Regions from separate parts of the Kribbella sp. NPDC049584 genome, predicted to be linked through region 2. Evidence: riboswitches for the same ligand, from Rfam matches in the RefSeq annotation. Region 2 holds a riboswitch; the other holds the start of a gene.
The links. A riboswitch is a leader RNA that binds a small molecule or an ion and turns the genes downstream of it on or off. The one in region 2 is predicted to bind S-adenosylmethionine.

Region 1 (3,396 bases), on a different contig from region 2:
GTCCGATGCTGGGGTCGCTGCACATGCGCGAGGCACACGACACGTGCGAGGCTGAGGTCCGCGAGGCAGTGGGTGCCGAACGGTTCCGGCTCGCGTTCGAACGCGGGGCAGCGCTGGCGGCCGACTTCGACCGCGCGATCACGGCCGTCGTCGGCGCCGAACCGGCTTCAGTGGGCCCCGGCCGGACAGGTGGTCCGTTGAGCGCCCGGGAAGAGCAGGTGGCCGAGCTGGTCGCGCAAGGGCTGACGAACAAGGAGATCGCTGCCCGCCTGGTCATCAGCCGGCGGACAGCCGAGTCTCATGTCGTGCACATCCTGGACAAGCTGGGGTTCAGTACGCGCAGTCAGATCGCGTCGTGGGTGGCTCAGCGGTGATGCGGTCCGTCATTCCCGCGCCGGCGCTGGATGTCCGGCTTGGAAGTGAGGACGGCCTGCGGGCGTCGGCTGCTCACCTTTCGCAGGTGTGCTCCTGAGCAGTAGGAGGCTGGGCTCACCAGATCCGCGGAGCGTCGAGGTCGCGGGGGTCGTCGGACGGCTGACAGCCGTGCGCGGTCTCTGCGTACTCCGCCCGCGGGCCACTGGTGGCCAGCGTGCGTACTGCGTTGACGAGCCGGTCCACGTGCTCACGCGTCGTCCCGAGGCCGAGGCTGGCGCGGACCGCCGTACTGTGCTCGGGGGAGTCGGCGAGGAGGTGGCCGACGAGCGGGTGCGCGCAGAACTTGCCGTCGCGTACGCCGACGCCGTACTCCGCGCTGAGCGCTGCGGAAACCAGCGTCGAGGTCAGGCCGGCGATCGTGAAGCAGACGGTGCCGACACGGTCCGCGTCCTCACCGAAGATCGAGTACGTCGTGACGTTGTCGATCTGGGCCAGCCCGGTCCGCAGACGGGCCAGCAGGCTGCGCTCGTGCTGCTCGATCGCGTCGCGGTGCTTGCTGATCGCGGCGCAGGCACTCGCCAGGGCAATCGCTCCGATCACGTTGGGGGAGCCGCCCTCGTGCCGCGCCGGGCCGGTCGCCCACACCACGGTGTCCTCGGTGACGGCGTGCGTCGCTCCGCCGCCGTACAGGTAGGGATCTGCGGCGTCGAGCCAGTCGGAGCGACCGACCAGCGCGCCGGCGCCGTACGGCGCGTAGAGCTTGTGACCGGACAGCGCGACCCAGTCGACATCCAGGGTGGAGATGTCGACCGGACGGTGCGGCGCGAGCTGTGCCGCGTCCAGACAAACTCGTGCGCCGTGGGCCTTGGCCACCTTGGCGATCTCGGCGATCGGGAAGATCTCGCCAGTGACGTTCGAGGCGCCGGTGATCACGACGAGGCGCGGACCGTCAGGCGCCTGGCGTAGGGCGTCGGCGACGCTCGTCACGGCATCGGTCTGGCTGGTCGGCGCTGCGAGGCGAACAGTCCGCTCCGCCGGCCAGGGGAGAAGAGCGGCGTGGTGCTCGGACTCGAACACGATCACGGTCGTGTCCGCCGGCACCGCACGGGCCAGCAGGTTGAGCGCGTCCGTGGTCTGCCGGGTGAAGATCACCTGGTCGTCGGAGCGCGCGCCGACGAAGGCGTGCACCTCTTCGCGGGCCCGCTCGTACCACTGGGTGGTGATGCGCGACGCGTACCCGTTGCCGCGGTGAACCGAGGCGTACGACGGCAGCGCCGCCTCCACGCTGGCCCGCACCGACTCCAGGCACGGCGCGCTCGCACCGTGGTCGAAGTTCGCGTAGTCCGTGACCCGGCCGTCGGCCAGCGGGACCAGGAGGTCCGATCCGACCGTGGCGGGGATGCTGCCGGTGACGAGGCGGGCGACCGTCGGCCGCGCAGTCGTCGTACTGGCAGGCTCGAGGATGGACAAGATCGACATGCTGCTGCTCCCAGGAAGTCCGCACTTGCCGAGCGGGGTATCCGCACGGCCTGGTCTTCACCCGGGGCACCCCACCGCGGAGGAGGGTTGCCGGCCAGCGAGCCGGGGCTTGTCGCTGACACTCATGACCTGCCGAGTACGGTAACGAACCGGCCACGGCGACCGCCAGTGCCTATCTCATATTCCGGGACTGGCGAACGCATCCTGAGACGGCGCAGACTGTGGGCATGATCGGACGACTGCACCACCTCGCGATCGACTGCCCGGAGCCCCTCGAACTGGCGCGGTTCTACTCGGCGCTGCTCGGCAAGCCCATCACCTACCAAAGCGACGACTGGGTGGTTGTCGCCGACAACGACCACACATCTGGCCTGGGCTTCCAGCGCGCCGTCGACCATCGGCGCCCGCAGTGGCCGGACCCGGAGCGGCCGCAGCAGATGCATCTCGACGTCATGGTCGATGACGTGGAGGCAGCCGGGCCGGAGGTGGTGGCGCTCGGCGCCCGCCGGCTCGCCGGGACGGTGTACGAGGATCCCGCCGGTCACCCGTTCTGCCTGATCCCGCGCCCCGGCTGGGCTCCGCCGGTGAACGCCTGATCGATTTCGCCGTCGGCGTTGCCGACGTGTTGGATGGGCGACATGACGTTGGATACCGCCGTGTGGAGAGCACCTGCTGTCGAGCGACCGGACGGCTCGCTGACCGCACCCGAACGCGAGCTGCTGCAGGGCTATCTGAACTTCTATCGCACCACGCTGCTGTTCAAGTGCGCCGGGCTGACGGCCGAGCAGTTGGCGGAGCGGCCGTCACCGCCGTCCAACCTGTCGCTGCTCGGCCTGATCCGGCACCTCACCAAGGTCGAGCGGATCTGGTTCCGCATCCACTTCGCCGATGCACCGGCCGAGCCTCTGTTCGCGCCCGAGCTCGGCAAGGACGCCGACTTCGAGCTGATCGACCCGGCCGACGCGCAGGCGGCGTACGAGGGGCTGATCGGGGAGTGGAAGCTCTCCGACGAGGCCGCCGCCGATCACTCGCTGGACGACCGCTTCACGTTCGGCGGGACCGAGTCGACGCTGCGGATGATCTATATCCACCTGATCGGCGAGTACGGCCGGCACTGCGGTCACGCCGACCTGCTGCGAGAGCAACTCGACGGCACTACAGGCGCGTAACACCACCTACCCGATCCACTTTGGGAGGCGCGTGGTCACGCTGTGACGCTACGGATGGGGCAGCGTGATCGGCGTGTGACACGTGGGACTCAAGGGGTTATCGGGGTAGCCTGACCAATATGGCGACCCGCACGTCTTCCCCGGCGCGGGCGCAGAAGTCGGCAGCCAACCGGCCGAGCACGGCCCGTTCGGCTGCTGGTGGACGCTCCCGTCCGTCCGGCGCCCAGAAGCGTGGGCAGAGCACACAGAGTGGCAGAGGCGCGAAGCGCGGCGGAGGAGGATCCCCCGCGCGGACCAGCACGCCCAAGAACAGCGGACCGGGCCCGTTCGCGGCCGCCATGCTGGCTCTGTGCCGCGGGGTGGTGAAGATCTG
Region 2 (3,396 bases):
AGCTGATCGAGCCCTATCGAGGACACCGTTTCCGGGTGCAACGGCTGTTGGAGCTGACCGGCATCGGTCATCCCCGTTACGGCCCGCGCAAGGCGCTACCCACCCACACTCCGGGCGCGACCCATCGACTGCGCTAGGCCATGACCATTAACGGGGACGGCCTGTATCTCGTCGCGGGCCTGGCGCTGCTGCTCGGCGCCGTTCTGCCGCGTCTGCTCCGCCGGTACGCCGTCTCCGCACCGATCGGCTTTCTCGGTGCCGGCGTGCTCCTCGGGCTCGCTGTCGACCAGTCGCACCTCAGTCCGATCGTCGAGTCCGGCCTCACCAAGCACCTGGCCGAGCTGACCATCCTGGTCGCCTTGATGGGTGTCGGCCTGGCGATCGACCGCCCGATCGGCTGGCATCGGTGGAAGGTGACCTGGCGGCTCCTGCTCGTCGCGATGCCCGCCTGTATCGCGGCAGTCGCCGGTGCGGGCTGGCTGCTCGGCCTGGCGCCGGCGACCGCCTTGCTGCTCGGCGCCGTACTCGCGCCGACCGATCCGGTTCTCGCCTCGGACGTACAGGTCCAGGGCCCGTCGACCGGCGCTGACGCCGAGCCGGAGGAGGACGACGAGGTCCGCTTCGCGCTGACCTCGGAAGCGGGTCTGAACGACGGTCTGGCGTTCCCGTTCGTGTACGCAGCCGTCTTCGGGGCCACCAAGGGTGCGGTGGGTGGCTGGGCGCTCGAGTGGCTCGCCTGGGATCTGATCGGCCGGACCGCGATCGGCGTACTGGTCGGCGTCGGGGTCGGCTGGCTGCTCGGCAAAATGGCCTTCTCCGCACCCTCGCGCACCTTCCGCCTGGCCGAGTCGCGTGAACCCGTGCTGGCCCTCGCGATGACGCTCGGTGTCTACGGGCTCGCCCAGGTGCTGCACGGCTACGGATTCATCGCCGTGTTCATCGCCGCTCTGACGCTCCGCGCGGCCGAGCGGCACCATGACTTCCACGAGGAGCTGCACGGGTTCGTCGAGCAGCTCGAACACATCCTGACCTGGGGGATCCTGCTGCTCCTCGGCTCGGCGATCACGGCCGGGCTGCTGCGGCCGCTGACTTTCGCGGGTGCCGCTCTGGGCCTCCTGCTGGTGCTGGTCCTCCGTCCACTGACCGCCTGGGTGTCGCTGGCCGGGACGCCGATGCGTCGCTCCGAACGCTGGGTCACCGCTGCGTTCGGCATCCGCGGCGTCGGGTCGGTCTTCTACCTGGCGTACGCCGGCGCCGACTTCCGCACCGACCTGGCGTGGCTGTGGGCGACCGTCGGCTTCACCGTCGTGCTGAGTGTGGTCGTCCACGGCGTCGCCGCGACGCCGCTGATGCGGATGCTCGACGTACGCCGGGACCGGACCGCCTGAGCGGCCGCGGAGCTGAGATCGCCTATCTCGGATGCTGGGATCACAAGACACAATATGGACCCGATTGGGTAATCTCGGGGGCAGCTCATCCAGAGGGACTGAGGGAAACGGCCCGTTGACGTCCCGGCAACCCTCCCCGTGGAGACCCCGTCCGGGGTGATCTCAGCGAGGGAACGGTGCCAAATCCGTCCCGCGCCGAGATCCGGCCCCCGGGGAAGATGAGAGGGGAACCTCACTCATGAGCCAGACCGCCACCCACACGATCCGTGAAGGTGCCTTCGGCAACGGTACGCACCTGAGCTGTCGCGCCTGTGGGGCGAAGTCGCCGCTCGGCCCGTTCTATGCCTGTATGGAGTGCTTCGGTCCGCTCGAGGTCGGATACGAGTACCCGACGATCACCCGCGAGCAGATCGAGGCCGGACCCAAGAACATCTGGCGGTACCAGCCGCTGCTGCCCGTCCCCGTCGACGTGGCCAGCTACCCGAACACCGAGCCGGGGTACACGCGGCTCATCGACGCTCGCAACCTGGCCCGCGAGCTGGGCCTGCGCAAGCTGTGGGTGAAGGACGACTCCGGCAACCCGACCCACTCCTTCAAGGACCGGGTGGTTGCCTCCGCGCTCAGCGCGACCCGCGAGCTGGGCATGAAGGTCTTCGCCTGCCCCTCCACCGGCAACCTGGCCAACGCCGTCGCCGCGGCCGCCGCCCGGGCCGGCATCCGCTCGGTCGTGTTCATTCCTCATGACCTCGAGCGCCCGAAGGTGATCACCACCGCCGTGTACGGCGGGACGCTGGTCGCCGTCGAGGGCAACTACGACGACGTGAACAAGCTCGCCTCCGAGATCGCCGGCGAGGAGGAGGGCTGGGCGTTCGTCAACGTCAACGTCCGCCCGTACTACTCCGAAGGCTCCAAGACGCTGGCCTTCGAGATCGCCGAGCAGCTCGGCTGGCGGCTGCCGCAGCAGATCGTGATCCCGGTCGCGTCCGGCTCGCAGCTGACCAAGATCGACAAGGGCTTCACCGAGCTCGGCAAGCTCGGCCTGGTCGACGCCACCGACTACAAGGTGTACGGCGCGCAGGCGACCGGCTGCTCTCCGGTCGCGCAGGCGTTCCGTGACGGCCACGACGTGGTCAAGCCGGTCAAGCCGGACACCATCGCGAAGTCGCTGGCGATCGGCAACCCGGCGGACGGGCCGTATGTCCTGGACGTCGCCCGCCGGACCGGTGGCGCGATCGAGGACGTCAGCGACGAAGAGGTCGTCGAGGGCATCCAGCTGCTGGCCCGGACCGAGGGCGTCTTCGCCGAGACCGCCGGCGGCGTGACCGTCGCGACGCTGAAGAAGCTGATCGCGACCGGCCAGCTCGACCCCGAGGCCGAGACCGTGATCATCAACTCCGGCGACGGGCTGAAGACGCTCGACGCCGTGGCCGACCGGGTCGGCCCCAAGGTGACCATCCCCGCGTCGTACGACGCCTTCGTGAAGGCAGGCCTGCAGTGAGTGTGAGCGTTCGGGTTCCGACCATCCTGCGTCCGTACACCCAAGGCGTGTCCGAGGTGTCCGCGGAGGGCTCGACGCTGACCGAGGTGCTCGACTCGCTGGACGCGTCGTACCCGGGGATCAAGGGTCGCGTGCTGGACGACGCGGGCGAGCTGCGCCGGTTCGTGAACGTGTACGTCGACGATGACGACGTACGGTTCGCCGACGGCCTGCAGACCGCGATCAAGGACGGCGGCCAGGTCTCGATCATCCCGGCGGTCGCGGGCGGCTGATTAAGCTGTCTCGATGCGCGCAGTAGTCATTGAGGAGTACGGCGTCGTGCCCGTCGTCCGGGACGTCGCGAGGCCTGTCGCGGCGGACGGCGCGGTCGTCCTGCGGGTCGAGGCGACCGGGCTGTGCCGCAGCGACTGGCACGGCTGGATGGGCCACGATGCCGACATCGTGCTGCCGCACGTGCCCGGGCACGAGTTGGCGGGGACGATCGCGGCGGTGGGCGCCGGGGTGACTGGC

Region 1: another riboswitch for S-adenosylmethionine. It lies ahead of AB0J62_RS11675 (aminotransferase class V-fold PLP-dependent enzyme); the one in region 2 lies ahead of thrC (threonine synthase).

What each region holds. Positions count from the first base shown of each region.
Region 1 is NZ_JBFAPF010000002.1:1,039,779-1,043,174, forward strand. It holds gene AB0J62_RS11670 (LuxR C-terminal-related transcriptional regulator) at 1-374, shown strand, start outside; gene AB0J62_RS11675 (aminotransferase class V-fold PLP-dependent enzyme) at 490-1,854, opposite strand; SAM riboswitch class IV at 1,871-1,984, opposite strand; gene AB0J62_RS11680 (VOC family protein) at 2,082-2,450, shown strand; gene AB0J62_RS11685 (DinB family protein) at 2,493-3,023, shown strand; gene AB0J62_RS11690 (DNA translocase FtsK 4TM domain-containing protein) at 3,143-3,396, shown strand, end outside.
Region 2 is NZ_JBFAPF010000004.1:53,509-56,904, forward strand. It holds gene AB0J62_RS16480 (DNA-3-methyladenine glycosylase 2 family protein) at 1-137, shown strand, start outside; gene AB0J62_RS16485 (cation:proton antiporter) at 141-1,388, shown strand; SAM riboswitch class I at 1,471-1,613, shown strand; gene thrC (threonine synthase) at 1,627-2,886, shown strand; gene AB0J62_RS16495 (ubiquitin-like small modifier protein 1) at 2,883-3,158, shown strand; gene AB0J62_RS16500 (zinc-dependent alcohol dehydrogenase family protein) at 3,172-3,396, shown strand, end outside.